One region of the Streptomyces sp. NPDC032198 genome, then DNA from elsewhere that is predicted to be linked to it. Evidence: riboswitches for the same ligand, from Rfam matches in the RefSeq annotation. Region 1 holds a riboswitch; the other holds the start of a gene.
What was found. A riboswitch is a leader RNA that binds a small molecule or an ion and turns the genes downstream of it on or off. The one in region 1 is predicted to bind cobalamin.
Positions count from the first base shown of each region.

Region 1 (14,703 bases):
GGAGCGAGGCATCGCCCCGGCCCGCGCCCGCCGTCCTGATCCTCCCCGCGATGGGCACCCCCGCCCGCTACTACCGCGCGTTCGCCCGCCAGTTGAACGCGGAAGGGCTCACCGCCCTCACCGTGGACCTGCGGGGGCAGGGGGAGAGCACCCCGCGGGTGACGGACGCGGACGCCCTCGACCACGGCTACCGCACGATCGTGGAGCAGGACCTCGTCGCGGTCATCGACGCGATACGCGCCGAACTGGGCCCGGAGCCCCCGCTGTACCTCCTCGGTCACAGCCTGGGCGGCCAACTCGGCCTCATCCACGCCGCGTTGGGCATCGGACCCGGCGTCGACGGAGTCGCCCTCGTCGCCTCGGGCTCCGTCTGGTTCCGTGCGTACGGTCCACTGCGCGGGCCCCTGCTGCTCATCGGCGAGCTGTTCGCCGCGGCCACCACGTCGCTGCTCGGCCGGTGGCCCGGGACCAGGCTCGGCTTCGGCGGCAACCAGCCCAAGGGCGTCATGCGGGACTGGGCACGTCAGGGCCGTACCGGCCGCTACTCGTCCCCCGGCTCCCCGCACGACTACGAGGCGGCCCTGGACGCCCTCGCCCTGCCCGTCCTCGCGGTCTCCGTCGAGGGTGACACCTGGGCACCCGTGGCCGCACTCGACCACCTCGTCGGCAAGGTGCCGGGGGCCCGCGTCACGCGCCGGCGGTACTCCGTGCAGGAGGCGGGCGCCCGCCTGGACCACTTCCTGTGGACGCGGGCCGGGGGAGCGCTGGCCAAGAGGGTGGCGGCATGGGCGGTGGCGGGCGGAAGCTGAGGTCCCGAGGCTCTCGGGAGCTCCAGGGGGCGGTTCACCCGTTCGGCGTACTGGGCATGCGTACGCGCCGGTGGCGGCATTGGCTGCTCCTGAGGGGAGGCTGTTGCCGGGAGCCGCCGACGGAGAGGGGCGAGGGGCGATGACCACTCCGGACGAGCGTGCCCGCCAGGGCAAGGCCGCCCGCAAGCGTGCCTCCCGCTCCTCGCACGGGGCGTGGATACCCTCGGCCGACCGCGCCGACCCGGTGGCCGTCCTGGAGCGGCAGGGCGCGGACCGCGTCCAGGAGCTGCTGCCCATCCGGTACGCCCGCATGGCCGCCTCGCCCTTCGCCTTCCTCAGGGGCGCCGCCGCCATCATGGCGGGGGACCTGGCCGTCCAGTGGAACACCGGCCTGACGGTCCAACTCTGCGGCGACGCCCACCTGTTGAACTTCGGCCTGTTCGCCTCCCCGGAACGCACCCTGCTCTTCGACCTCGACGACTTCGACGAGACGTGCCCCGGACCCTTCGAATGGGACGTCAAGCGCCTGGCCGCGAGCATCGCCGTGGCATCCGGCGGCAACGGCCACCCGCGGAGCGGCGCACGGGAGGCGTGCCTCGCGGCGGTGGCGGCGTACCGCACGTCGATGAGACGTCTGGCCGGACTCGGTGAACTGGCCGTCTGGTACGAACGGACGGACGCACACGGCCTGTTGCCCCTCATCCGCTCCGATCGCCACCGCAAGCGCGCGGAGACCACCATGGAGCGTGCCCGCCGCCGTACGAGCCTGCACGCGCTCGGCAAGCTGACCGAAGAGGTGGACGGCGTCCGCCGCATCATCCACGACCCGCCCCTCATCGAACCGGCCGCCGCCACGGACCTCGCGGCGGTGCGCAAGATCTTCGGCGACTACCGCTCCACGCTCTCCGAGGAGCGCAGGCTCCTCCTGGACCGCTATCACTTCGTGGACGCGGCCCGGAAGGTGGTGGGAGTGGGTAGCGTCGGCACCCGCTGCTTCATCGTGCTCCTCGCCGGGCGCGACGCCGGCGACCCGCTCTTCCTGCAGATCAAGGAGGCGGTCCGGTCGGCCGTCGAGGAGCACCTACCGCCGGGACCGTACGTCCACCCCGGCCACCGCGTGGTCGCGGGCCAGCGCCTCCTCCAGGCGGCGAGCGACATCTTCCTCGGCTGGATGACGGGCCCCCAGGGCCGTGCCTTCTACTGGCGTCAGCTGCGCGACATGAAGGGCTCCGCCGACATCGAGACCATGTCCCCCGCGGAACTGAGCTCCTACGCCCGGCTCTGCGGCACGGCCCTGGCCCGCGCCCACGCCCGCTCCGGCGACCGCATCGCCATCGCCGCCTACCTCGGCGGCTCCGACACGTTCGACCGGGCGATCGCGGACTTCGCACTGCGCTACACCGCGCAGAACACCCAGGACCACGCGGCACTGACCGAGGCGATCGCCTCGGGCCTGGTGGACGCGGCCGGTCAGGACGGTGCAGCGCCGCAGGAGTGACCCCTACGGCGCCGCGACGTACCGGGGACGGCTAGCCGATCTGGTCCGGCGTCACCGTCAGCCACCGCTTGTCCGCGGTGACCTTCTGGCCGAGTTCGCGCTGCCGGTCGGCGTTCTTCCGCTTCATCCCGTCCAGCTCCTTCATGTACGAGTCCTTGCGGTTGACCCAGACCCGCGTACCGCCGTGCCGCACGTCCGCCGAGTGGAACAGCATCGGGCCGTCGCTCTTCGGGGTGTCGCCGGCCACCAGGACGGGCTTCTTCCACTCGTCGATGTACGTGCTGATCGCCGCGGGCTTGCCCTGGTACCAGGTCAGCGGCGCCCACAGGTTCGGCGTCAGCTCACGCCCGGCGAGCTTCTTCTCGTCGAAGCGGCCCTCCGCGATCTCCTTGCGGGAGCTGGTGACCTCGCCGGTCTTGCGGTCCTTGAGCTGCAGGCCGACACCGATGACGTTCTCGGGCTTCACGTGGTAGCCGTACTTGGGGTCGGCGAGGACCATGCGTACGAGGTCCTCGCTGGCCGCGCTGACGACGTAGACCTCGATGCCGTGCTTGCGCAGCGACTTGTAGAGCTCCTGCATGCCCGGGAAGAACTCGGGCGTCTTGACCTCGGTCTTCGTCAGCTTCCCGTCCTCGTAGTACTCGGCGGGGATCGGCTTGTCATAGGCGAGGAGTTCGTCGACGTACCCCTTGAGCTCCTTCAGCGTGAAACCGGAGAAGATCTGCGCGGCCCACGGGTAGCAGACCTGGTCGTCGACCTCGCAGAGCCGGTTGTAGTAGCTGTAGAGGCTCTCCTTGTGCTTCGCCGTGTCCTTGAAGGGGATGATCTTCAGCGACGGGTCCATCGACTTGCGGGTCAGCACCCCCTTCATCTCCAGGAAGGGCAGGAGGGACTCCTCCAGGTCGTTGCGGTACGTCGTGTTGTCCGCGTCGAAGACGGCGTACGCGCCCTTGCCCTCGTTCTTCGCGATGACCTTGCCCAGCTTCTTCGCGACCGGCTTGGGCCAGTGCTTCAGCTCGGCCGTGGTCCTCGCGGCGGTCTTGGCCGTCGTGGCGGAGGCGTCCGCGGCCGTCGCGTCCGTGCTCGGCCAGAGCGCCGTCCCCGCGAGGACGGCCGCGGTGAGCGCGCCCGCCGTGCCGATGACGGCCAGCTTGCCCTTTGCCTTTACTGCCATGGTTTTGTGCCCCCTGAGAGCGGTCTGCGCCCCGTCCGGAGCGGCGGGTCATCGTATGGGGTCGGGCGGCGGATTCCCATGATCGACATCACCGGACGGAACGGGCATGGGACGGGCGGGCGGGGGTAGCAGCGTCAGACGCCCGGTCTGCTCGGGACTCTTTTCCCGGGCCTGCTCCGGGCGCTCTTCCGGGCCTGCTCCCGCCTGCCTCGTGGTTCACGCTCCGGCCTGCTTCGGAGCCGTGCCCCTCGCATACTGGGAGGCATGGAGACCGTCTCCCGGGAGTTCGTGCGGGCCGCCCCGCGGCTCGACGGCATGGTGGTGTCCGCCGTCGGCTACCGCACGGAGGGCGAGCGGCCCGGCCTGCACCGCGGTCTGCCCTCCCCGTACCTGACGCTGATCTTCTCGCTGGACGGCCCCGTCGTCACCGGCGGCACCCCCGAGCAGGCGGGCGGCCGTGACGCCGTCCGCACGGACATCGTCCTCGGCGGGCTGCACCAGTCCCCGGCCTACGTCGTACGGCCCGAGCACGAGGCGGGCATCCAGCTCGCCGTCCACCCGCTCGCCGCCCGCGCCCTGCTCGGCGTACCGGCAGCGGAACTGGCCGGTGAGCTCGTGACGCCCGGCGCGGAGGTCATGGGGCGCCGCGCCGCCGACGTACGGGAGCTGCTGTGCGAGCAGGGCACCTGGGAGGAGCGGTTCGCCTCCCTGTCCGGCTACTTGAGGCAGCGCGCGGCCGACGCGTCCAGCGGCTCCGTGCGCCCCGAGGTCACCGAGGCCTGGGCCTGGCTGGCCCGGCACCAGGGGGTGGGCACCCTGCGCGGCCTCTCCCGGCACGTCGCGCTCAGCGAACGCCGGCTGACCACGCTCTTCCGCGCCGAGACGGGCCTGAGCCCCAAGCAGGCGGGCCGCCTGATGCGCTTCCAGCGCGCACGCAACGCCGTCGTGCGCCCCGTCGCGGCGGGCGGCGCCCCCGACCTGGCCCGCGTCGCCGCCGACTGCGGCTACTACGACCACTCCCACCTGGTGCGGGACTTCCGGCAGTACACCGGAGCGAGCCCCAGCGGCTGGCTGGCCGAAGAGTGCCGGAATATCCAAGCCGGGAGCCATGGCGGGAGCGAAGAGTAGGACCCATGAACGCCAACGAGAAGCAGCAACCCCAGACCCAGACCCAGACCTCGTCCCAGCCCACCTCCGCCGGGCGCGCCCCCGATGTGTGGCCGACCCTCCAGGCCCACGACGCCCCCGCCCTGATCGACTTTCTGGTCGGCACGGTCGGCTTCCTGCGCACCGCCGTCTACGAGGACGGCGGCCGCGTGGCCCACGCCGAGCTCGACTGGCCCGAGGGCGGCGCGATCATGCTCGGCTCGTACGACGAGAAGTCCCAGGACTGGTGCCTGAAGCCGGGCACCTTCGGGGCGTACGTCGTCACCGACCGCGTGGACGAGCTCTATCAGCGGCTCAGCACCGCGGGGGTCAAGATCATCCGTGAGATCGAGGACCAGCCGTACGGCAGCCGGGAGTTCGCGATCGCCGATCCCGAGGGCAACAAGTGGTCCTTCGGCACCTACCGCGGCGCACCGAGGCCCGAGCAGCCGTCCTGACCTCGCGTGATAACTTGCGCAAGCCAGTCAAACCCACACCAGGGCCAGGGAATCCGGTGCGAATCCGGAACTGACGCGCAGCGGTGAGGGGGAACGGGCGGGGCCACGGCCACTGGGCGTCCACGGACGCCTGGGAAGGCGCCCCGCCCGGCCGATCCCCGAGTCCGAAGACCTGCTGGCACCTTCGTCCGCACACCGGGCGGCGGAGGTGACGAAGCAGGCCAGGCTCCGCGTATGAGCCGTGAGACTCAAGGGATCTCGTGTCCTCCACAGCCCGTCGTGTACGTATGCCAGCCCGTCGCGTACGTAGGCCCGCCCGTCGTGCACGCGTTCCTGCCCTCCTCCTCGGCATGGCCCTGGCCGTCACGCTGACCTCCTGCGGAGGCCCGTCGGCGACCTCCACCGCATCGAACACGGACAAGAAGGCCGGCGGGTACCCGCTCACCCTCACCTCCTGCGGCAAGAAGGCGGAGATCAAGGCACCGCCGCAGCGGGCCGTCTCCCTCGACCAGGGCTCCACCGAGATCCTGCTCTCCCTCGGCCTCGCCGACCGCATGGCCGGCACCGGCACCTGGACGGACCCGGTGCTCAAGGGCCTGGCGAAGGACAACGCCAAGGTCGAGCGCCTCGCCGACAGCTACCCCTCCTTCGAGAAGGTCCTCGCCCAGGAACCGGACTTCGTCACCGCCTCCTTCCTGGCGACGGTCAGCAAGGGCGGCGTCGCCGACCGCGCCAAGTTCGCCGAACTCGGCGTACCCGCCTATGTCTCGCCCTCCGACTGCGCGGGCAAGGACAACAGCGGCGACGGCGACGGCAGCCGCGTCAAGACGCTCACCATGGACACCGTCTACGGCGAAGTGCGGGACCTGGCCAAGGCCTTCGGGGTCGAGAAGCGCGGCGAGCGCCTGATCGCGGAGCTCAAGGGCCGGGTGGCCAAGGCGACGCGGGACGTCGACGCGTCCGGCGCGAAGATCCTCTACTGGTTCGCCAACTCCGACGCGCCCTACATCGCGGGCTGCTGCGGGGCACCCGGCATCATCACCCGCGAACTGGGTGCGAAGAACGTCTTCGACGACACCCGCGAGGAGTGGCCCCAGATCAACTGGGAGACGGTGGCGGACCGCGACCCGGACGTCCTGGTCATCGGCGACCTCACCCGCAAGTCGCAGACGGCCGAGAGCGCGAAGAAGAAGATCGAGTTCCTGGAGTCCAACCCGGTCACCAAGAACCTGACCGCCGTGAAGAAGAAGCGGTACGTGCTGCTGAGCGGCCAGGCCATGAACCCGACGATCCGTACGGTGGACGGGGTGGAGCAAGTCGCGGACGCGCTGCGCGAGTTCGGGCTCGCCAAGTGATCGGGCTCGCGAAGTGAGGGTTGGCGCCGGTGTCGGCGCCCGTGCCCGTGCCCGTGTCGGTCTCGGTGTCGGCGCCGGCGCCGGTTCCCGTGTCGGCGTCGCGGGCGGTGTACGCCGCGCCCTGCTCTGGGCGGCGGGCCTGGCCGCCCTCGCCCTCTCCGTGGCGGTGGCCGTCACGATCGGCCCCGCCGACATCTCCGTACTGGACGTGTGGTCGGCGGTCGCGGCCCACCTCGGCTGGGGAGAGGCGCGGCTGACACCCATCAGGGACGGCATCGTCTGGAACCTGCGCATGCCGCGCACGCTCCTCGCGGCGGTCTGCGGCGCGGGCCTCGCGGTCTGCGGAACGGTCCTCCAGTCGCTGCTGCGCAACCCGCTCGCCGACCCCTTCGTGCTCGGCGTCTCGTCCGGCGCGTCGACGGGCGCGGTCGCGATCGTCGTCCTGGGGGTCGGCGGGGGAGTGGTGTCGGTCTCGGCGGGCGCCTTCGCCGGGGCTGTCTGCTCCTTCGCGCTGGTCCTGCTCCTCAGCCACACCCTGGGCGGAACCGCCGACAGGGTGGTCCTGTCGGGCGTGGCGGCGATGCAGCTCTTCTCCGCCCTCACCTCGTTCGTGATCCTGACGTCGGGCGACGCGGAGACGACGCGGAGCGTCATGTTCTGGTTGCTCGGCTCGTTGAGCGGGGTGGGCTGGACGGACGTCTGGCTGTGCGCGGCGGTGCTCTTCGCGGCCCTCGCGATCTGTCTGACGCAGGCGCGGACCCTGGACGCGTTCGCGTTCGGCCAGGACGCGGCGGCGACGCTGGGCGTCCACGTGGCCCGCACCCGGCTCCTGCTGCTCTCCGTCACGGCCCTCCTGACGGCGGCGCTGGTCAGCAGCGCGGGCGCCATCGGCTTCGTGGGCCTGGTCCTGCCGCACGCGGCCCGAGCGCTCGTCGGCTCCGGTCACGCACGGTTGCTCCCGGTCACGGCGATCGCGGGCGCCGTGTTCCTGGTGTGGGTGGACACGCTGGCCCGCACGGTCCTCGACCCGCAGGAGGTTCCCGTGGGGGTGGTGACGTCCCTGATCGGCGTCCCGGCGTTCGTCCTTGTCCTCTATCGCACGCGGAGGACGACATGAGCGCGGCCGGTTCCGGCCTACGAGCGGACAGAGTCACCAGAACGGCAGCGGGCCGCCTGATAGTCGACGGAGTGACGCTGTCCCCGCCCCCCGGGGCGACGGTCGGTCTCCTGGGCCCCAACGGATCGGGAAAAACAACCCTCCTCCGCATCCTGGCGGGCGTCCTGGCCCCAACGTCGGGAGTGGTCACGCTGGACGGCGATCCGCTGCGTGAGGTGGGCCGCCGCACGGTGGCACGCAGGGTGGCGGTGGTGGACCAGGAGGCCACGACGCAGGTGGAGCTGTCGGTGGGGGAAGTGGTACGCCTGGGCCGCATCCCGCACCGCAGGGCATGGTCCCCGTCCACGCCGGAGGACGAAGAGGCGGTACGGGAGGCCCTGACCCGCACGGGCCTGTCCGACAGGGCGGCCCAGTCCTGGCACACGCTCTCGGGCGGCGAACGCCAACGGGTCCAGATAGCAAGGGCGTTGGCCCAGAAGCCCAGGGAACTGCTCCTCGACGAACCCACCAACCACCTGGACGTCCAGCACCAGCTCGACCTCCTCTCCCTGGTGTCGGACCTCCCCCTGACCAGCGTGATCGCCCTGCACGACCTGAACCTGGCGGCGATGTTCTGCGACCACGTACTGGTCCTGCGCGAGGGAGCGGCGTACGCGTCGGGCACACCGGCGGAAGTGATCACGGAGGAACTGATCGCGAAGGTGTACGGGGTACGGGCGGTGGTGACGCCGGGGGAGGCGGACGTGGACGGACGCCCGTGGATCCGCTTCCTGCGCACGTAGGGTGACTTCACCTTCACCTTCACCTTCACCTGGGCACATCGTGAGGTGCCGGTGGCGTGCCCCGCGATCGCACATGGCGGCGCGCGCCGCAGCTTGGCGTCAGGGTCCCGCAACAGGGCTGCGGCGGAGGCCAGTTGGGTTACCCCGCCGCTGCGGCGGAGGCCGTTGGGTTACCCCCCGCCCTCCCTGCGAGGTCAGTGCCGGCGGCCCTGTGTGATCTGCTCGGCCCGGCGCCGGAGTTTGGCGTCGGGGTCGTCCAATAGGGCCGCAGCGGCGGCCAGTTGAGCTGCTCCACCCTGTGCGCAGAGCAGCCGGAAGGCGGCGACGCGGGTGTGCCGGGGCCGCTCCGGCCCGATACGCGCCGTCAACCACTCCGTGGGCAGTTGCCGCGCGCTGGAGAGCAGCGCGACGGAGGCCTCGCGGGCAACGGCGGGCGCGGGATCGTCCAGGAGCGCCCGCAACCGCTCGGTGCCCGCCACGTCGAGCAGCCGCAGCCCGGCCACGGCACGTGCCCGGACCGCAGGCACCGCGTGTGCGAGGAGCGGCAGGAGCAGTGCGGCATCCGTGCGGCTCCCGCACTCCGCCAGACCGATGGCCGCGCCGGGCGGCAACGCGGCGTCGCCGGGGTCGGCGCACCACTCCTGATAAACGGGCAGCGGATCGGCCCCGCCCTGCCGCAGGACGTAACGGGCACAGGCCCGCACGAGCGCCGAACGGTCCGCGAGGAACGCACGCGCCGCCTCCGCCCGCCCCACACGCCGCAGGGCGGTGACACCGGCGGAGCGGACGCGGGGGTTGCGCGCCCCGAGGAGGACCGAGACGACATCGAGGTACGCCCCAGTACCAGTACCAGTACCAGTTCCCGCACCCGATCCCCCACCCTCTCCGATGCCCGCGAGGGCGGCGTCGGCGCAGAGGTTCTGCACGACGACGTCGCTGTCGAGGGCGGCGGTACGGGCCAGTTGCCCGGTGGGAAGAACGTGCTCGTCGACGGCGATGCGACAGGCGAAGCGGCGTACGACGGGATCCGCATGACCGAGCAACGCCACGAGCCGCTCACCCGCCACCCCGCTCACGCCGTCCCGCAACAGCTCGACGCCGAAGACCCCACGCTCCCGGCGTCCCACGCGCAACAGCACGGGCGCGAGGGCGGCCAGCTCCGCGGCATCGAGCCGGGGCAGCATGGCCCGCAGCAGACGGCGCGCGACCTCCCGTACGGGCGCGGCCCAGTCGGAACAGCGAATGACGACGAGCGGCAACAGCTCCGGATACCCCGAGACCTGCCGCAACGCGGCTTGCCGCACCCTGCCGTCGTAGCTGCAAAGATCAAGGGCGACCCGACCCGCACCAGCCCCCAACTCGTCCCATCGCAAGGACATCCCACGTACGTCGGCATCGAACGCGATCCAGGCGGCAGGATCCGACACATCGAGCATGTCCCGCAGGGAAGCCCCGCGGACAGCTCGCACGAGCCCAGCACCCTCGCCCCCACCGAACCAACTCATCACTGCCGCACCCCCCACTCGTCCCGCCCACCGCCCACCGTGACGGCGATGGTAGGACGAGGCACAGACACGAGTCGCCCGATATACGACCTGCCCACCGGCGCCGAGGGCCCGAAAACCCCATGACGACGCGCACTCCGAACTGCTGAAATAGACCACTATTGCCGCACCAAGTCCGCGGACCGCCGATGGTGAAGCCGACCTGCAGGCCAGGATGGAGCTGAACCTGGCGGAGCACGCCGGCCATCTCCACCGGCGCCTGGCAGGCGCGACGATCATCGAGGCGGACGACCTCCTGGTGGCAGACAGCGGGCTGCACGACGACACGTTCAACATCGTCGCGGCGGCCCGCTTCACCGAGGACTCCGCCCCGCGACGCGTCACGGAGACCGTCCGGCAACTGGCCACCACGGGCCGCCCGTTCTCCTGGTGGGTCGGCCCCGCGTCGACGCCGCCAAACCTGGGCGCACACCTGGAGGCCACCGGCATCGTGCCATCGGAGACGGAGGCCGGGATGTGGAAGGACCTGCGCGGCACGCTGCCGCCGCCCCCGCAGCCCGACGGCCTGGTCATCCGCCGGGTGACAAGCCGCGAGCACCTCGCCGACTACGCGACACTGCTGGCCGCGAACTGGGACCCGGCGTCCGCCACGGTCCGCCAGTTCTACGCCGAGACGGCGGACCAGGCTCTCGCCGCCGACTGCCCGGCGCACTTCCTGATCGGCTACGCGGACGGCCTGCCGGTCTGCACCGCGGAGGTCTTCTTCCACGCGGGCGTGGCCGGCATCTACAACATCTCCACCCTCAAGAATCACCGCCGACGAGGCTACGGCGCCGCCATCACCCACACGACGCTGCGCACCGCACGCGACGCGGGCCACCAGACAGCGGTCCTACAGGCATCCCCGGAGGGCGAGCCGGTCTACCGCAGCCTGGGCTTCACCCCATGCGGCCACTTCACCGAGTACGCCATCGGCACGTGACCCGAAAAGGCCGTCGGCCGTGCCTCCCGGAAGGGGAGAGCACGGCCGACGGCCCACAAACGAACGGCCCAGGCGAGCGGAAACTCGCTCTGACCTGCGGCGTTCTTAAATGTCGAAGTACAGCTCGAACTCGTGCGGGTGCGGACGCAGCTGGATCGGGGCGATTTCGTTCGTGCGCTTGTAGTCGATCCACGTCTCGATCAGGTCGGGGGTGAAGACACCGCCGGCCAGGAGGTACTCGTGGTCCGCCTCGAGGGCGTCGAGGACCGCCGGGAGGGAGGTCGGGACCTGGGCGACGCCCGCGTGCTCCTCGGGGGCCAGCTCGTAGAGGTCCTTGTCGATCGGCTCCGGCGGCTCGATCTTGTTCTTGACGCCGTCAAGGCCGGCCATCAGGAGCGCCGAGAACGCCAGGTACGGGTTCGAGGACGGGTCCGGCGCGCGGAACTCGACGCGCTTGGCCTTGGGGTTCGAGCCGGTGATCGGGATACGCATGGCAGCCGAGCGGTTGCGCTGCGAGTACACCATGTTGACCGGAGCCTCGAAGCCCGGGACCAGGCGGTGGTAGGAGTTCACCGTCGGGTTCGTGAAGGCGAGGAGCGAGGGGGCGTGCTTGAGGATGCCGCCGATGTAGTAGCGGGCGGTGTCCGAGAGGCCCGCGTAACCCTGCTCGTCGTAGAAGAGCGGGTCGCCGTTCGCCCACAGCGACTGGTGCACGTGCATGCCCGAGCCGTTGTCACCGAAGATCGGCTTCGGCATGAAGGTCGCGGTCTTCTCGTTGCGCCAGGCGACGTTCTTCACGATGTACTTGAAGAGCATCAGGTCGTCGGCCGCGGCGAGCAGCGTGTTGAACTTGTAGTTGATCTCCGCCTGGCCGGCCGTGCCGACCTCGTGGTGCTGGCGCTCGACCTGGAGGCCGTTCTTGTCCAGCTCCAGGGAGATCTCCGCGCGGAGGTCCGCGAAGTGGTCCACCGGCGGGGCCGGGAAGTAGCCGCCCTTGTAGCGGACCTTGTAGCCACGGTTGTTCTCGACCGCACCGGTGTTCCAGGCGCCTGCCTCGGAGTCGATGTGGTAGAAGCTCTCGTTCGCCGACGTCTGGAAGCGGACGTTGTCGAAGACGTAGAACTCCGCCTCGGGGCCGAAGTACGCGGTGTCCGCGATGCCGGTGGACGCGAGGTAGGCCTCGGCCTTCTTGGCGATGTTGCGCGGGTCACGGCTGTACTGCTCGCCCGTGATCGGGTCGTGGATGAAGAAGTTGATGTTGATGGTCTTGTCGCGGCGGAAGGGATCGACCCGGGCGGTCGACAGGTCCGCGCGCAGCGCCATGTCGGACTCGTGGATGGCCTGGAAGCCGCGGATCGACGATCCGTCGAACGCCAGCTCCTCGTCAGGGTCGAACGCCGCTGCCGGGATCGTGAAGTGCTGCATCACTCCGGGCAGGTCGCAGAACCGGACATCTACGAACTTCACATCCTCGTCCGCGATGAACTTCTTTGCGTCGTCGGCGTTCTGGAACATCCAACTCCTCCTACTCCCGACCCCCAGGCGGGGACGGGGTTGTAGCTCGTTGTGCGGCCAGTGCGGTGGCACACGCTGGGACCCGACCATAGGGACGGGGGATTTCTCAAGCATGACCCATTTGTTTCGCGGAAGTTAACCGAGCCGGGTTCACGCCGGGTGTCATTCGCCCTACCCCGACCGTCCTCGTACGAAAACGGGCGCAGTACCGTGGACGGGTGGACAACAGGCAAGTAATCGGATCGTGGCTCTCCGGACCTCGTGCGGCGGCAGAGGACGCGGGCGTCGACTTCGGGTACCGGGGCGAGCAGCTCGGCCTGCCGGAGGAGGGGCCGGGATCGATCGCGCGGCCCGGGCGGCGCATGGGCGCCATCGCCGTCGACTGGGCCCTGTGCATGCTCATCGCATACGGCCTGTTCGCTCGCGGTGACCAGCAGGCGATGGGCAACTGGGCGCTGGGCATCTTCTTCGTCATGACCGTCCTGACGGTCGGCACGGTCGGCTGCACCCCCGGCAAGGCCCTCTTCAGGCTGCGTGTCATCGCCGAGGGCGGCGGACGGCTCGGCATCGGCCGCGTCCTCGTCCGCAGCGTGCTGCTCTGCGTCGCCGTCCCGGCCCTGATCTGGGACCGCGACGGCCGCGGCCTGCACGACCGCCTCGGCCGCGCCGTCCAGGTGCGGATCTAGCAGTTCAGCCACAGAGCAAGCCGCAGCGCATGAGTGCATGAGCGCGGGTACGACGAAAGGCCCCGGAACCGATCGGTTCCGGGGCCTTTCGTCGACGTAGGGAAAAGCAGGGGAAGGACAGGGGAGAGGTCAGCGCATCTTCGGGCCGCCGCGCGGCATGCGAGCGCCCTTCGGCATGGGCCCCTTCGGCAACGGCATGTTGCTCATGAGGTCCCCCATAGCGCGCAGCCGGTCGTTGGTCGCCGTGACCTGCGGGCCCTGGAGGACGCGGGGCAGCTTCAGAAGCGTCGTACGCAGCTTCTTCAGCGGGACCTGGCCCTCGCCGGTGCCGACGATGACGTCATGCACCGGGACGTCGGAGACGACGCGGGCCATGCGCTTCTTCTCGGCGGCCAGCAGGCTCTTCACCCGGTTCGGGTTGCCCTCGGCGACGAGCACGATGCCGGCCTTGCCGACCGTGCGGTGCACGACGTCCTGGCTGCGGTTCATCGCCACCGCCGGAGTCGTCGTCCAGCCACGGCCGATCTTGTCGAGCACCGCGGCCGCCGCACCGGGCTGGCCCTCCATCTGCCCGAAGGCCGCACGCTCCGCCCTGCGCCCGAAGACGATCGCCATCGCGAGGAAGGCGAGCACAAAGCCGAGAATGCCGAGATAGATCGGGTGACCGATCAAGAAGCCGATCGCGAGGAGGACACCGAAGGTGACGATCCCCACAGCCGCGATGACAAGCCCGATCCGCGGATCGGCCTTGCGGGTCATCTTGTAGGTCAGGGCAATCTGCTTGAGTCGCCCGGGGTTCGCGGCGTCCGCCGCGGTTTCCTTCCTCGCCATGTCGTGAAGTCTACGTGCCCCTGGAGGTGACTACGACGTGCGGGTTGGCATCGCCCCTTCGAGCACACTCAGCGCCTCGGCCCGGTCCTTGGCGCGACGCCGGTCGTCGAGCACGGACGTCCAGGCGTTGCGGCGAGCGGTGCGCTGGCCGCTGCTCATGAGAAGCGACTCGACGGCGCGCAGTGCGTCGGTGACGGACGGGATGGCGGTGGCGCGTACGGGCGCGGCCTGCATGGTGGGGCCCTCCTGAGCGGCTATGGGTAGGGCTGTACGTGGGGTAATTCCAGGGTCACTGATTGGTGTTACCAGGGCGTGACCGACCGGTCAAACACGGATGAAGCCTTGACGCCGGGCCTCGAAACATTGACGCGGCCTCTACGGTCCCCCTCACCTGCGGGGACCGTAGAGGCCGCGTCATCTCGGCCACTACTCATCAGTAGTCGTTTGTGCGCCGATTCACACAGTCGGGCTTTCGCCCGCGGTCAGACCGCCTGCGAGGCGACATACGCCCCGCGCTTCTCGATCGCCATCTGGTAGAGACGGCCGGCGCGGTACGAGGAGCGGACCAGCGGGCCGGACATGACGCCGGAGAAGCCGATCTCCTCGGCCTCCTCCTTCAGCTCCACGAACTCCTGCGGCTTGGCCCAGCGCTCCACGGGGTGGTGGCGCGGCGTCGGGCGCAGGTACTGCGTGATCGTGATGAGCTCGCAGCCCGCGTCGTGCAGCGCGTGCAGCGCCTCGCTGATCTCCTCGCGCTCCTCACCCATGCCGAGGATGAGGTTCGACTTGGTGACCAGACCGGCCTCACGGGCGCGGGTGATGACCTCGAGCGAACGCTCGAAACG
Region 1 covers NZ_JBEZVL010000001.1:513,716-528,418, reverse strand. The annotation lists gene AB0E78_RS02465 (alpha/beta fold hydrolase) at 1-809, shown strand, start outside; gene AB0E78_RS02460 (DUF2252 domain-containing protein) at 949-2,307, shown strand; gene AB0E78_RS02455 (HAD family hydrolase) at 2,339-3,481, opposite strand; gene AB0E78_RS02450 (helix-turn-helix domain-containing protein) at 3,746-4,609, shown strand; gene AB0E78_RS02445 (VOC family protein) at 4,615-5,085, shown strand; cobalamin riboswitch at 5,093-5,280, shown strand; gene AB0E78_RS02440 (ABC transporter substrate-binding protein) at 5,373-6,440, shown strand; gene AB0E78_RS02435 (iron chelate uptake ABC transporter family permease subunit) at 6,562-7,557, shown strand; gene AB0E78_RS02430 (ABC transporter ATP-binding protein) at 7,554-8,339, shown strand; gene AB0E78_RS02425 (hypothetical protein) at 8,534-9,775, opposite strand; gene AB0E78_RS02420 (GNAT family N-acetyltransferase) at 10,059-10,826, shown strand; gene glnA (type I glutamate--ammonia ligase) at 10,932-12,341, opposite strand; gene AB0E78_RS02410 (RDD family protein) at 12,560-13,027, shown strand; gene AB0E78_RS02405 (DUF4191 domain-containing protein) at 13,157-13,858, opposite strand; gene AB0E78_RS02400 (hypothetical protein) at 13,889-14,092, opposite strand; gene AB0E78_RS02395 (lipoyl synthase) at 14,341-14,703, opposite strand, start outside.

Region 2 (14,703 bases), 190 kb from region 1:
CTGGGCCGAGGAGCGCTTCAAACGCGAGACCTTCGCCGTCCAGGTCCCCACGACGGAGGAGGAGCAGTCCGGCGGGCAGGGCATGTGGCGGCTCGTCGACCGGGACGAGGGGCTGCGGGACACCACGATGGAGGGCCTTGAGCGGCTCAAGCCGGTGATGCCGACCGCCGTGCACACCGCGGGGAACTCCTCGCAGATCTCGGACGGCGCGGCGGCGATCATGTGGGCGTCGAAGCGGATGGCGCGGGCCCTGAAGCTGAAGCCGCGCGCGCGGATCGTAGCGCAGGCCTTAGTGGGCGCCGATCCGCACTTCCATCTGGACGGCCCGATCGACGCGACGCGGGCGGTCCTGGGCAAGGCGGGGATGTCCCTGAAGGACATCGACCTCGTGGAGATCAACGAGGCCTTCGCGTCGGTGGTGCTGAGCTGGGCGCAGGTCTTCGAGCAGGACCTGGAGAAGGTGAACGTGAACGGGGGCGCGATCGCCATCGGGCACCCCGTCGGGGCGACCGGGGCGCGGCTCATCGCCACCGCCCTGCACGAGCTGGAGCGCCGCGACAAGGAGTTCGCGCTGATCACGATGTGCGCGGGCGGCGCGGTGGCCACGGGGACGATCATTCAGCGGCTGTGAGCAGTCTGCTTCCTGCTGCTTCCTCGCGTACGCCGAAGCGGCTCGCGTATGACGAAGGCGGCTCGCGTACGACGAAGGCGGCCACCCCTGGAGAGGGGTGGCCGCCTTCGGGTGACTCGGGGAGTCCTGTCGGCTCAGTGCTCAGTGCTCAGTACGAGCCGTTGGCCTGCCAGTGGTTCCAGGCGCCGACCGGGCTGCCGTAGCGGTCGTTCATGTAGTCGAGGCCCCACTTGATCTGGGTCTCGGGGTTGGTCTTCCAGTCCGCGCCGGCCGAAGCCATCTTCGAGGCGGGGAGAGCCTGGACCAGGCCGTAGGCGCCGGAGGAGGAGTTCGTCGCCTTCGGGTTCCAGCCGCTCTCGTGCTCGACGATCTTGCTGAACGCCTTGTACTGCGCGGGGTCCGGGATCATCTTCTTCGCGATCGCCTGCGCCGAGGAAGGAGCCGCAGCGGGGGCGGCGGCCGGAGCGGCGGCCTTCGCAGCGGTGGGGGCCGCGGCCTGGGCCGGACCCGCCATGAACACCATGCCGGTCGTGGCGGCGGCCAGAGCGGCACCGGTGAGGGCCTTCTTCGGGGTGGCGATACGGCGGAGGAGCGTGGCGGACAAAGCGTGGCCTTCCGTGGGGGACATGGTGTCGCGGGCATGCCGTGGGCCACGGGGGTGTGGCTGAGGGAATGCGTCGGGCCGGTGGCCTTGAGGCCGGAAGCGCCGTGCGACTCGATCCAGAGAAGCAGGGCCGCAACGCCTCCGCAATGACCCCTTTTACTAGTGGATGTCGCATGTGTGCGGAAGGTCCTTCGTGTGACGTGGCTCTCAATCGCCAGGTCGGAAGGTGTTTTGACGCGTCCGCGTCATAAGGGATGATCTACGGCCCTGCTTCGTAGAGGACCTTGGTCCTGTGGGCCGCCTCACCTCGCTGGGACCTCCATGTAACGGAGAGCCCACGGCCGCCTACGCCTTCGGGCCCTCGAATGTGACCTGGGCCTCGAAGGCGGCACGGCGCGTGGCCCGGCGCAGCGCCTTCAGGACGGCGGGGCCGAGGGCAAGGCTCAGCAGGACGGTGACGACGGCCCGGGGGAGGTCCCAGCCGAGGGAGGTCGCCAGGCAGTACGCGATGAAGCGGCCGAGGTTCTCGCCGACGGGGTCACCGGGCACGAAGGAGACGCCGGTGGCGAGGCCGCCGAGGTAGGGCCAGCCCTGCAGATTCATGACGGTGCCGTAGAGGACGGACGAGACGGCCCCATAGGCGGCGAGCAGCCACAGCTCGCGCTTCCCGCGCAGGGAGTCCGCCCCCGGCAGCAGCCCCGCGCCCATGCAGACCCACCCCATGGACAGCATCTGGAACGGCATCCACGGCCCGACGCCACCGGTGAGCAGCGCGGAGGCGAACATCGACACGGCACCGAGCACGAAGCCGAACCCGGGTCCGAGCACCCGCCCGCTGAGCACCATCAGGAAGAACATCGGCTCGATCCCGGCCGTCCCCGCGCCCAGCGGCCGCAGTGCGGCACCGGCGGCGGCGAGCACCCCGAGCATCGCGATGGCCTTGGCGTCGAGACCGACGTCCGCGATGGTCGCCACGACCACGGCGAGCAGCAGCGGCAGCAGGGCCGCGAACAGCCACGGCGCGTCCTGGGCGTGCGCGCTCAGCTCCGATTCGCCGCCCGCGATGAGCGGCCACCCGAAGGCCACGACACCGACCGCGCTGACGAGCGCGAGGGCGCCGACGGAGCGCGGGCCCAGGCGGATGGGGCGGGCCTGGCGGGCCACGGGGGAGCTGCTCACGCGGCCCCACCCCCGGCGTCCAGCGCGTCCCGTACCTCCGTGACCGTCAGCCACTTCTGCGGGGCCAGGATCTTGGTGGTCTGCGGGGCGAAGGACGGGGAGGAGACCACGATGTCCGGGGTCGGGCCGTCGGCGACGATCTCCCCGTCGGCGAGGATCGCCACCCGGTGGGCAAGTTCCGCCGCCAGTTCCACGTCGTGCGTGGCCAGGACGATGGCGTGCCCGTCGGCGGCGAGGCCGCGCAGGAGCGTGACAAGACGGGCCTTGGCCGCGTAGTCGAGGCCACGGGTCGGCTCGTCCAGGAGGAGCAGGGGCGGTCGGGCCGTCAGGACGATCGCCAGGGCCAGGGTGAGGCGCTGGCCCTCGGAGAGGTCGCGCGGGTGCGTGTCGTCCGCGATGCCGGGGAGCAGCTCGGTGACCAGGGCGCGGCAGGTGCCGGGGTCCGCCGCCGCGTCGTGGTCGGCCGCCGCGCACTCGGCGGCCACCGTGTCCGCGTAGAGGAGGTCGCGGGGCTCCTGGGGGACCAGGCCGACGTGCCGGATCAGCTCGCGCGGGCCGGTGCGGTGCGGGATCGCGCCGCCGACGCGGACCGAGCCCGCCGCCGGTTCGAGCAGCCCCACCAGGGTCGAGAGGAGCGTGGACTTCCCGGCGCCGTTGCGTCCCATCAGGGCCACGGTCTCGCCCGCGCGGACGGTGAGGTCCACGCGGCGCAGGGCTTCCACACGGCCCCGGCGCACGGCCAGACCGGAGACGCTCGCGGCTGCTTCGGGCGCGTCCGCCTGCGTACGTCCACGGAACCGGGCCCAGCGCGTCGCCGGGCGCGCGTCGGGGCGCGGGACGGCGGCCACCTCCCGGGGCGCGGCCGTGGCCAGGCGTTCGCGCAGCGCGCCCGCCCTGCGCCGGGCGTCCCGCACCGTCAGCGGCAGCGGGGACCAGCCCGCCAGGCGGCCGAGGCCCACCACCGGCGGATAGACCGGAGAGCGGGCCATCAGCGATGCGGGGTCCCCGAGCACGGGCGGCTCGCCCGGCGCCGCGAGCAGCAGCACCTGGTCCGCGTACTGCACGACCCGTTCCAGGCGGTGCTCGGCCATCAGGACCGTCGTGCCCAGGTCGTGCACGAGGCGCTGCAGTACGGCCAGGACCTCCTCGGCGGCGGCCGGGTCGAGGGCGGAGGTCGGTTCGTCCAGGACGAGGACCTCGGGGTGCGGGGTGAGCACCGAGCCGATGGCGACGCGCTGTTGCTGGCCGCCGGAGAGCGTGGCGATGGGGCGCTCGCGCAGATCGGCGAGGCCCAGCAGATCCAGGGTCTCCTCCACCCGGCGGCGCATCACGTCGGGGGCGAGCCCGAGCGACTCCATCCCGTACGCCAGCTCGTCCTCGACCGTGTCCGTCACGAAGTGCGAGAGCGGATCCTGGCCCACCGTGCCGACGACATCGGCGAGTTCACGCGGCTTGTGCGTACGGGTGTCGCGCCCTGCCACCGTCACCCGGCCCCGCAGCGTGCCCCCGGTGAAGTGCGGGACGAGCCCGCTCACCGTGCCGAGCAGCGTCGACTTGCCGACCCCGGAAGGGCCGACGAGGAGGACCAGCTCGCCCTCGGGCACGGCGAGATCGACCCCGCGCACGGTGGGCCCGTCGACCCCTTCGTACGTCACGGAGACATCCTCGAAGCGGATCATGAGGGCTCCTTGGAGCGAGCGGGGGCGCGGACAGGGGCGGCGGAATCGGCGGGCACCGGTGCCACGAAGGCGGGCAGCAGTCCGACCAGGACGGCCGCCGCGGGCCACAGCGGCAGCGTCGGCGCCGTCAGGGGGACGACTCCGGGGTGCAGGGCGGACGCGTCGTACGAGGCGGCCCAGATCGTCAGGCCCGCCACCGCGATCCCCGAACCGGCGACGAGCCAGGCGCGCACGCCCCAGGGGTCGGGGCGGTAGCGGGTGCGCACGGAGCGGCGGCCGCCGAGGCGCAGTCCGGCGAGCGCGGCGAGCAGACCGGCGGCCAGGACGGGCAGGCCGTAGCCCGTGCCGTCCGCGGAGAGCAGCCCGTACGTGCCCGTGCAGACGCCCATCAGGCCGCCGAGCGTCAGGACAGCGGTTGCTCTGCGCACCCCGGCGGGCACCGGCGCGCTGCGGCCGAAGCCCCGCGCGTCCATCGCGGCGGCCAGGGCGACCGACCGCTCCAGGGCGCCCTCCAGGACCGGGAGTCCGACCTGGAGCAGCCCCCGGATGCCCCGGTCCGCGCGCCCGCGAAGGCGCCGCGCGGCCCGAAGCCGCTGCACATCCATGATCAGGTTCGGTGCGAACGTCATCGCCACGACGATGGCGACGCCCACCTCGTACAGCGCGCCCGGCAGCGACTTGAGCAGCCGCGCCGGACTGGCGAGGGCGTTCGCGGCGCCCACGCAGATCAGCAGACCCGCCAGGCGCACCCCGTCGTAGAGCGCGAAGAGCAGCCCCTCGGCCGTCACCCGGCCCCCGATCCGCACGCCCTTCGCCCAGTCGGGCAGCGGCACTTCGGGGAGCGTCACGATGACGTGCGTACCGGGGATGGGGGAGCCGAGGACGACGGCGAAGACGAGCCGGATCGCGATCACCACGAGACCCAGCTTCACGAAGGCGCCGTACGACCGCGCCCACGGCGCCGACGTCCTGCGCGCCGCCACCACATAGCCCGCGACGCCGATCAGCATCCCGAGCAGCAGCGGGTTGGTGGTGCGGGACGCCGCGACGCCGAGCCCGAGCGCCCACACCCACCAGGCGCCCGGGTGCAGCGCGTTGCTCCGGTGCGCCTCGGGGGCGAGGCGCCGCCGCAGCGCACCGGGAGCGGTGCTCGGGTGATCGGTCATCGTGCGGTCAGCCGCGTCGGCGGCGTGCCTGCCAGACGGCGGCGCCGCCGAGCAGGGCGATGGCGGCCACGCCCGCGATCAGACCGACGGAGGGGCCACCGGAGTCGCCGTCCTCGTCGCCGGCCGTGCTCCGGGCCGGCTTCTTCCCGGAATCCCCGTTGCCCGAGACCTGCTCGCCGCAGCCCGACTTCGGGAAGTCCGCGATGGCGCACAGCAGGGCGTTGCTGTCGTAGCGCAGGGGCTTGGCGACCGCGGCCAGCGCGTCGGCGCTGGTCGCGTCGTCCGCGATCCGCGCGCATGCGGTACGCGGCTTCGGCGGGGTCTCGCCCTCGGGGGCGTCACCCGGTGTGCCGAAGTCGATGACCAGGGCGATCCGCTTGCGGTCGTCCTGGGCGGGGGTCTTGGCGCAGATGGTGTCGAAGTCCGCGGCGCCGCGCGGCTTCGCGGAGTCCTTCGAGTCGGCGGACACGGAGAACCGGAAGCCCTGCACGGCCCCGTCGTCGGGGCGTGCGGTGCTCGGCCCCTGGGTCGCGTACGCCCAAGTGGAGCCGTCCCGGTCCCAGAAGGACCAGTAGCGGTAGCCGGCGGCCTGGGCGGGGGCGGCGGCGAGGACGCCGGACAGGGCGGCGACGAGCGCCCCGGTCACCAGGCGCCCGCACCGCACGCGACCCCGCGTCACGGCTGCTTCTTCTTCTTGTTGCCGCTGTACAGGAAGCCGATGCCGGCACCGGCGACCAGACCGACGCCGATGATCCACCAGACGCTGACGCCGCTGCCGTCGTCGCTGTCCTTCTTCTCGTCGGCGGCCTCGGTCGCCTGCGGGGCGGGGCCGGTCGCGTTCAACTGCTTGACCAGGTCCGCGCCACCGAAGTCACGCGCGTCCAGGCCCGAGGCGTGGGCGGCGAAGATCAGCTGGGCGTACGCGGCCGGACCGGACTTCTTGGCCCAGTCGGCGGAGTTCTTCGACAGCCACTCGGCGGACTTCTTGGCCTGCTCCGGCTGGCCGGCCGCGGCGAGCGCGAGCACCGAGTCCGCGGTGTTGCCCAGGTCGGGCATGTTCTTGGCGCCGGGCATCGACGACATCAGGTGGTCGTCGCCCTTGGCGAGGGTCTTCAGGAGGTAGCCGGTGCCGTTCGAGGCCGCCTGCTCGGCGGTGTCCGCCTTCTCGCACTTCGGGGCGGCGGTCTTCTTCCCGGCGGCGTCGACGACCAGGCCCTTGCCGTGGGCGCCGAGCACACCGGCCGCCGTGGCGTCCGCGTTCGGCGAGAGCTTGCCGGACTTGGCGTCCGCGAGGCCGAAGGCGCCGCCGTCCTTGTCACAGCTCATCGAGAGGGCGGGCAGCGCGTCGTAGGGGGACTTGCCGCTCTGGGCCTTCACCGACTGCGGCTTCTCGCCCGCCGCGGCGAGGGCGCCGATCACGATGCCGGTGGAGTTGGCGTCGGAGGCCATGCCGGGGCTGTAGCCCCAGCCGCCGTCCTTGTTCTGCACCGACTTCAGCCAGTCGACGCCCTTGCCGACCGACTTCTTCTGACCGCCGAGCGCGGCCAGGGCCTGCACGGCGGATGCGGTCGCGTTGCTGTCGAACGTCGTCTTGGAGTCGCACGGCTCACCCGCGTCGGCGCGGTACGCGGCGAAACCGCCGCTCGCGCACTGCTGCCCGGTGAGCCAGTCGACGGACTTCGCGGCGGGCTTCACACCGGCCGAGTCCTGGGCGAGCAGGGCGTACGACTGCCGGAACACCCCGTCGAACTTGGGGTCCGCGTCTCCGTAGAGGCCGGAGGGGAGGGCTGCGGAAGGCGACGGGGACGCGCTGTCCGCGAAAGCGGCCGGGGCGGCGGCCGAACCGATCACGGCGACGGCGGCCAGGACCGCTGCGCTGCGGCGAACGTTCATGATGCGGCGGGTGCCTCTCCCTGCGGGGGAGCGGGGCAGCACGGGCGCGTGCGGGCACGGGCACCGGGCGGCTCCGGCTCCGTATACCTCGACGGTGCCGTTCATCGGGGGCCCCGATGAAGCGAGCCGGTCATGCTCGGTACCGGGCATTCCGGCTCACCGCTGGACGCGGTACACGGCTGCGGGTCAGCGCCGGATTCGCACCGGCTTTCCCCCGTACGGGCATGATGACGACGGGGTCACTCTACCGGCCCGTAGGGGGGAGCGGTCCGGGGCGCCCGCCTCCCGGGCCGCAGGTCACACCGCCCGGTAGCGCACCGGATCGTGGCCGACCGCCTCGGCACGCCCCAGCTTCACCAGGCGCCGCACATGGGCCTCGGCCTCGGAGACCGCGATGTTCCGCGAGCCGTAGCGGATCTGGGCCCAGGGGCGGTTCCACTCCATCTGCTCGGCGAGCTGCCAGGGCGTGAGCGGCTCGGCCAGGAGGGCGAGCAGGTCCGTCAGGCGCTCCTCGTGGTGGGCCAGGATCTCCCGCACGCGGGCCGGGGCGTCGGCGAACGCGTACTGGTGGGCCGGAAGGACCTCGGCGGGGCCCAGGCGGCCGATGCGCTCCAGGGAGTCGAGGTAGTCGCCGAGGGGATCGGTGACGGTCTCGTCGTCGGGGTCCTCGTACAGGCCGATGTGCGGGGTGATCCCGGGGAGCAGATGGTCGCCGGAGAACAGCCGGCCGTGGCCCGGCAGCCGCGCCGGGTGCTCCTCCTCCAGGTGCAGGCAGACGTGGCCCGGGGTGTGGCCGGGGGTCCAGATCGCGCGGAGCCTGCGCCCCGGCAGTTCGAGGAGCTCGCCGGGGGTGATGCCGCGGTCGGGGAGCGCGGCGGCGAGGCCGGGCAGCCGGGGTGCGCGGCCCGCGTCACGGGCCGCCACCAGGGGGGCCAGGTGGTCGGCGGGGGCACCGGCGGCCGTCAGCTTCTCCACCATGTAGTCGAACCAGCGCTCGGGCGGCCCGGTCCGTGTGCGGCGGACGACCGACGCGTCCGCCTCGTGCATCGCGATCCAGGCGCCGGAAGCCTCGCGGACCTTGGCGGACAGGCCGTGGTGGTCGGGGTGGTGGTGGGTGATGACGACGCCGTGCACCGCGTCGGCGGACGTGCCGCAGGCGGTGAGGCCCTCGGCGAGGGCGTCCCAGGACGTGGGGTCGTCCCAGCCCGTGTCGATGAGGACGGGACCGGCGTCCGTGTCCAGGAGGTGGACCAGGGTGAAGCCCAGGGGGTTGTCCGGGATGGGGACCTTGATGCTCCACACGCCGCCGCCGTGGTCGGTCGCCTTCGGATCGGTCACCTGCGTCATCGGGCACCCTCGTCTCTCGTCGGCTGCACGGCCACGACCACGGCCGCCGTCACCATAACTAGAACTAGTTCCAATGATCGCCCAAGTCGACTGTTTCGACAGGCTACTTGCATCTTGCTCTCCGTGGACTACTGGAACTAGAACTGGTATCAGTTCTGAAACAGTGTCAGAAAGCGTGCCGCGCAGGCGGAATCCCGCAGGAGGCAGTCAGCCATGACCGAGCTCGTGGAACACGGACAGCTTTTTATCGGCGGGGAGCTGGTGGACCCCCTCGGCACGGACGTCATCGAGGTGGTCTCGCCGCACACCGGCCAGGTCTTCGCGCGCGTGCCGCACGCGGCGCCCGCCGATGTCGACCGGGCCGTCGCCACCGCGCGCAAGGCGTTCGAGGAGGGCCCCTGGCCCCGGATGACGCTCGACGAGCGGATCGAGGTCGTCACGAGGATCAAGGACGCGTTCGCCGTACGGCACGAGGAGATCGCCCGCGTCATCAGCTCCGAGAACGGCACCCCCTACACGGCGAGCGTGATGGTGCAGGCCCTCGCCTCGATGATGGTCTGGGACTCGGCGCTCACGGTCGCGAAGAACTTCACGTATGAAGAGGCGCGCGACGGAGCCCTCGGCAAGATCCTCGTGCGGCGCGAGCCGGTCGGCGTCGTGGCGGCCGTGGTGCCGTGGAACGTCCCGCAGTTCACCGCCGCGGCCAAGCTCGCGCCCGCGCTGCTCGCCGGCTGTCCGGTGATCCTCAAGACCTCGCCCGAGACGCCGCTCGACGCCTACATACTCGCCGACATCGCCCATGAGGCGGGGCTGCCGAAGGGCGTGCTCTCGATCCTCTCGGCGGACCGCGAGGTCAGCGAGTACCTCGTCGGGCACCCCGGCGTCGACAAGGTGTCCTTCACCGGTTCCGTCGGTGCGGGCAAGCGCGTCATGGAGGTCGCCGCGCGCAATCTCACGCGCGTGACCCTGGAGTTGGGAGGCAAGTCGGCCGCCGTGATCCTGCCGGACGCGGACGCGTCGGCGGCGGTCGCCGGCATCGTCCCCTTCGCCTGGATGATCAACGGCCAGGCGTGCGTGGCCCAGACCCGCATCCTCGTGCCTCGCTCGCGCTACGACGAGTTCGCCGAGGCCTTCGCCGCCGCGGCGTCCGCGCTCAAGGTCGGCGACCCGCTCGACCCGGAGACCGAACTGGGCCCGCTCGTCGCCAAGCGCCAGCAGCAGCGCTCGCTCGACTACATCCGCATCGGCCAGGAGGAGGGCGCCAAGATCCTGACGGGCGGCGGCCGTCCGGCCGGGCTCGACCAGGGCTGGTACGTCGAGCCGACGCTCTTCGGCGGCGTGGACAACTCGATGCGCATCGCCCGCGAGGAGATCTTCGGCCCGGTCATCTGCCTCATCCCGTACGGCGACGAGAGCGAGGCCGTGAAGATCGCCAACGACTCCGACTACGGGCTCAGCGGCAGTGTGTGGACGGCGGACGTGGAGCGCGGCATCGACGTCGCGCGGCGGGTGCGCACCGGGACGTACTCGGTGAACACCTTCAGCCTCGACATGCTCGGCCCGTTCGGCGGCTACAAGAACTCCGGTCTCGGGCGGGAGTTCGGGCCCGAGGGGTACGGCGAGTACTTCGAGCACAAGATGATCCACCTGCCCGCGGGCTACGAGGGGACGGGTGCCTGATGGGTGACCGCTGGCACGTCGAGGTGGACCGGTCGGTCTGCATCGGCTCCGGGATGTGCGTGATCACGGCGCCGGGCGGCTTCGCGCTCGACTCCGCCCGTCAGTCGCACCCCGCGGATCCCGAGACCGACGCCAACGAAAAGGTGCTCGAAGCGGCCGAGGGGTGTCCGGTCGAGGCGATCACGATCACGTTGTCCGGAAGTGGTGAGGTCGTCTTCCCGCCGGAGGACTGACGGGATGCGCCCCGCGGGCCGAACGGGTTCGCTCTGGCAACGGGATTTACTTCCGTGATGCGATCCGCGCCGGTTTGTGCGGTTCCTATGTGCTTTATGTGCGCTCGAACGGGTGCGAACAGGACTTTACCCATGCGTTCCGCATGCCTGATCGATGACATCCGTGACTGTCCGTCCCCTTTGCGGCCTGGAACTGTTCAAGGCCAGACCACATCGGGGAGGGGGCGCAGTGGACAAGCGGTACGAGGTCTACTGTCTGGCGGACAGGTTCTTCTACGACACTCCGGACCGCATGTCCGTCGGCGTGACCGGCACCGCCCCCGAGTTCGGGACGGCGGGCCGCACGGTCCCGGCGGGATGGCGCTCGGCGCGGGTGGGCGACTGGCTGACACTCGCCCCCGTCGACGAGGACGGGCACTCGCGGCCCGCGCCCGCACAGGGCTGGAAGGTCCATGTCTCCGCCACTCTGGAGAACGCGGACCGGATCGCCGCGATCGTGTGGGACTACTGCGTGCCGCGCGTCGTCCCCTTCAAGTTCATCGCGGGAGAGCGCCTCCTCCACCTGCGCAACAGCAAGTACGCGGGCCGGGACGGCAGTGGGAAGTTCGCCACGCTCTATCCGGCCGACGAAGAGCAACTGCACTCCGTGTTACGTGAGTTGGGCGACCTCCTCGAGGGATGCGAAGGCCCGTACATCCTCACCGACCTCCGCTGGCGGGAAGGCCCGCTGTACGTCAGGTACGGCGCCTTCACCCGACGTGTGTGCGCCGACGAGCGCGGCAGCCTCGTCCCCGCGATCGAGGACGACCAGGGACGCCTCGTCCCCGACTCGCGCGACCCGGCCTTCAAGGTCCCCGAGTGGGTGACCCTGCCGGCGTTCCTCGAGCCACAGCTCGCGGCGCGCAACAACCAGACGGTCACCGACCTGCCGTACCGCATGGAGAAGGCGCTGCACTTCTCCAACGGCGGCGGGGTCTACGCGGGTACCGACACCCGTGACGGCCGCAAGGTCGTCCTGAAAGAGGGACGGCCGTACGCGGGCCTGGCGTCGGACGGGGCCGACGCCGTGGCCCGTCTGGAGCGCGAGCGGGACGCGCTCCAGAAGCTTTCGGGGCTCGGCATCGCCCCCGAGGTGCGCGACTGGTTCGAGCTCGGCGGCCACCGCTTCCTCGTCATGGATTTCCTGGAGGGCCGCACCCTCAACTCCTTCTTCGCCGACCGCCATCCGCTGTGCGTCAACGAGCCGGCGCCCGAGGCGATCGCCGCGTACACGGAGTGGGCGCTGCGGATCCACCGTGCCGTCGAGGAAGCCGTCGCGGCCGTGCACGGAAGGGGTGTCGTCTTCAACGACCTCCACCTCTTCAACATCATGGTCGCGCCCGACGAACAGTCCGTCGCGCTCCTCGACTTCGAGGCGGCGACCACGGTGGGCGAGGACGGACGCCAGATCGTCGCCCACCCCGGATTCGTCGCGCCCGCTGACCGCAGGGGCACGGACGTCGACCGGTACGCACTGGCCTGCCTGCGGCTCGCGCTGTTCCTGCCCATCACCACGCTGCTGTCCATCGACCGGGGCAAGGCCGCGCACCTCGCGAAGGTGATCACGGCCGAATTCCCTGATGTACCCAAGGAGTTCCTCGACGAAGCGGTCGTGGAGATCGAGCGGGCCACGCGGGGCCAAGGCCACGCGACCGGCGCCGCCAGGCCCGCGGCGGCAACGTCCGCACCGCTCGTCGACCCCGCCGACTGGCCGTACAGCAGGGATTCGATGGTCAAGGCCATCCTCGCCTCGGCCACCCCGGAGCGCGACGACCGGCTCTTTCCCGGCGATGTCGCGCAGTTCACCGACGGTGGCGGGCTCGGCCTCGCGCACGGCGCGGCCGGAGTGCTGCTCGCCCTCGCCGAGAGCGGCGCCGAACGCTACGAGGAGGGCGAGCGCTGGCTCCTGAAGCACACCGAGCCCGCGCCCCCCGGCACGCCCCTGGGCCTCAACGACGGCCTCGCGGGCATCGCCCACGTACTCGAACGCCTCGGCCACCGCACCCGCGCCCTCGACCTGATGGAGACCGTCCTCCAGGAGAACTGGCAGCGGCTCCCCTCCGACCTGAACGGCGGCCTCGCCGGACTCGGCCTCGCGCTCGACGCCCTCGCGCACAGCACCGGCGAGGAAGCCCTCGCTCAACACGCCCTGCGTGCAGCGGAGTTGCTCGGTGAACGGCTCACCGCACAGAGCCCGCCGAACGGGCGGCCCCGCGCCGGTCTGCTGCACGGCGCCACCGGCCCCGCGCTCCTCTTCCTGCGGCTCTACGAGCGGAACGGCGACCCCGCGCTCCTCGACCTGGCGGGGCGGGCCCTGCGCGCGGACCTCGCCCAGTGCGTGGCCCAGCGGGACGGCAGCCTTGCCGTGAACGAGGGCTGGCGCACCATGCCCTACCTCGGTGACGGCAGTGTCGGTATCGGCATGGTCCTGGACGACTACCTCGCGCACCGGGACGACGCCGAGTTCGAGGCGGCGCGGCCGGGCGTCCTGTCCGCCGCGCGCTCACGCTTCTGCGCGCAGCCGGGCCTGTTCCAAGGGCGGGCCGGACTGCTGCTGCACCTCAACCGCAGCACCGCGCCGGGCATCACGCCCGAGGACATCACCGCGCAGATCGAGGAACTCGGCTGGTTCTCCATGTCGTACGCGGGCCAACTCGCTTTCCCGGGCCATCAGATGATGCGCCTCTCCATGGACCTTCACACCGGGACGGCGGGCTGCCTTCTCGCCCTCTCCGCGGCGCTCGGCGACAGCGGAGCGCACGTCCCCTTCCTGCCGCCGCCACGGCGGCCCCAGAGCCGGTCCCGCGACGTCGTCGCGGGGTCGTGACACAACCCCCTGGGGAGAGCGACGTCCCCACGGGAATCGTCCCCAACAGAGAGGTAAAACCATGGCACTTCTCGACCTTCAGAGCATGGAATCCGACGAGATGACCGGTGGCGGCGGCGGCGGTGGCGGAAGCCAGCTGAGCCTCCTCCTGTGCTGGAGCACGGCCAGCGTGGCCCTCTGTCTGTGACGGTTGTCCGCTTCTGACCGCACGGCAGTGAAGACCCGGGTGGCTCCTTGCGAGGGGCCGCCCGGGCCCGCCGTGGGCACGAGGACGACGAGGTCTACGAGGACGACGAGGACCCGACCGCATGGCGACGACGACCCCCCGTCCACAACAACCCGCCTCCGACGCAGGTCTGTTGCGCGAGGCGACCCGCCACAGCGCCGCCCGCTGCGTGGCCCTGGCGCTGTGCACCGTCGCGGGCGCGGGCGCGAGCCTCCTCCTGCCGTTCGCGATCGGCCGCGGCCTTGACGCCGTCCTCACCTCTCACGCGGCCGGCCACGTCGGCGCCGACGCCACCCGCTGGATCCTCGTGTGCGCCGCCCTCATCGGCGCGAGCGCACTCCTCGACGCTTGCGACGGCGTCCTCACCGGCACCACCAACGCCCGTACGACGGCCTGGTTGCGCGGCCGTGTCGGACGCCATGTGCTGGCCGTCGGGCCACGCGCCACCGCACGCTTCGCCCCCGGCGACCTGGTGGCCCGCCTCATCGACAACGCGGCACACGCGGGCATCGCGCCCGCCACGCTCGCCACGCTTCTGGCCGCCCTGGTCGCGCCCGTCGGCGCCGTGGTGGCCCTCGCCCTGATCGACGGCTGGCTCGCCGTGGTCTTCATCGGCGGGGCGCCGGTCCTCGTCCTGCTCCTGCGGTGGTTCGTGCGCGTCTCCTCCGACTGCGTGGCGCGCTACCAGCAGATCCAGGGGGACATCGCGGGCCGCCTCGGCGAGGCGATCGGCGGGGCCAGGACCATCACGGCCGCGCACACCGAGGACAAAGAAGCCAGGCGCGTCCTGGACGCCCTGCCCGAACTCTCCCGGCAGGGACACCGGATGTGGCGGGTCCAGGGCCGCTCCCAGGCGCAGGCCGTCGCGGTCGCGCCCCTGCTGCAGATCGCGGTCGTCGCGGTCGCCGGCCACCTGGTCGTCCAACACCGGATCAGCGTGGGCGAGTTGCTCGCCGCCTCCCGGTACGCGGTGCTCGCCACCGGGATCGGGATGCTCGTCGGACAACTGGGAGCGCTGGTGCGGGCGAGGTCCGCGGCGCGCCGCCTGGGAGAGGTGCTCGCGGAGCCCGTGACCTCGTACGGAAACGGCGAACTACCGCCCGGAGAGGGAAGGCTGGAGCTGCGCGGAGTCACCGTGGTCCGCGGTGGGCGCACCGTACTCAAAGGCGTCGACCTGACGGTCCCCGCCGGCGGCACGC
Region 2 covers NZ_JBEZVL010000001.1:700,007-714,709, reverse strand. The annotation lists gene AB0E78_RS03370 (steroid 3-ketoacyl-CoA thiolase) at 1-631, shown strand, start outside; gene AB0E78_RS03365 (transglycosylase SLT domain-containing protein) at 780-1,235, opposite strand; gene AB0E78_RS03360 (ECF transporter S component) at 1,581-2,414, opposite strand; gene AB0E78_RS03355 (ATP-binding cassette domain-containing protein) at 2,411-4,093, opposite strand; gene AB0E78_RS03350 (energy-coupling factor transporter transmembrane component T) at 4,090-5,259, opposite strand; gene AB0E78_RS03345 (SCO2322 family protein) at 5,267-5,938, opposite strand; gene AB0E78_RS03340 (prenyltransferase/squalene oxidase repeat-containing protein) at 5,935-7,152, opposite strand; cobalamin riboswitch at 7,276-7,410, opposite strand; gene AB0E78_RS03335 (MBL fold metallo-hydrolase) at 7,450-8,499, opposite strand; gene AB0E78_RS03330 (aldehyde dehydrogenase) at 8,713-10,179, shown strand; gene AB0E78_RS03325 (ferredoxin) at 10,179-10,412, shown strand; gene lanKC (class III lanthionine synthetase LanKC) at 10,642-13,278, shown strand; gene AB0E78_RS03315 (SapB/AmfS family lanthipeptide) at 13,340-13,465, shown strand; gene AB0E78_RS03310 (ABC transporter ATP-binding protein) at 13,587-14,703, shown strand, end outside.
Region 2: another riboswitch for cobalamin. It lies ahead of AB0E78_RS03340 (prenyltransferase/squalene oxidase repeat-containing protein); the one in region 1 lies ahead of AB0E78_RS02440 (ABC transporter substrate-binding protein).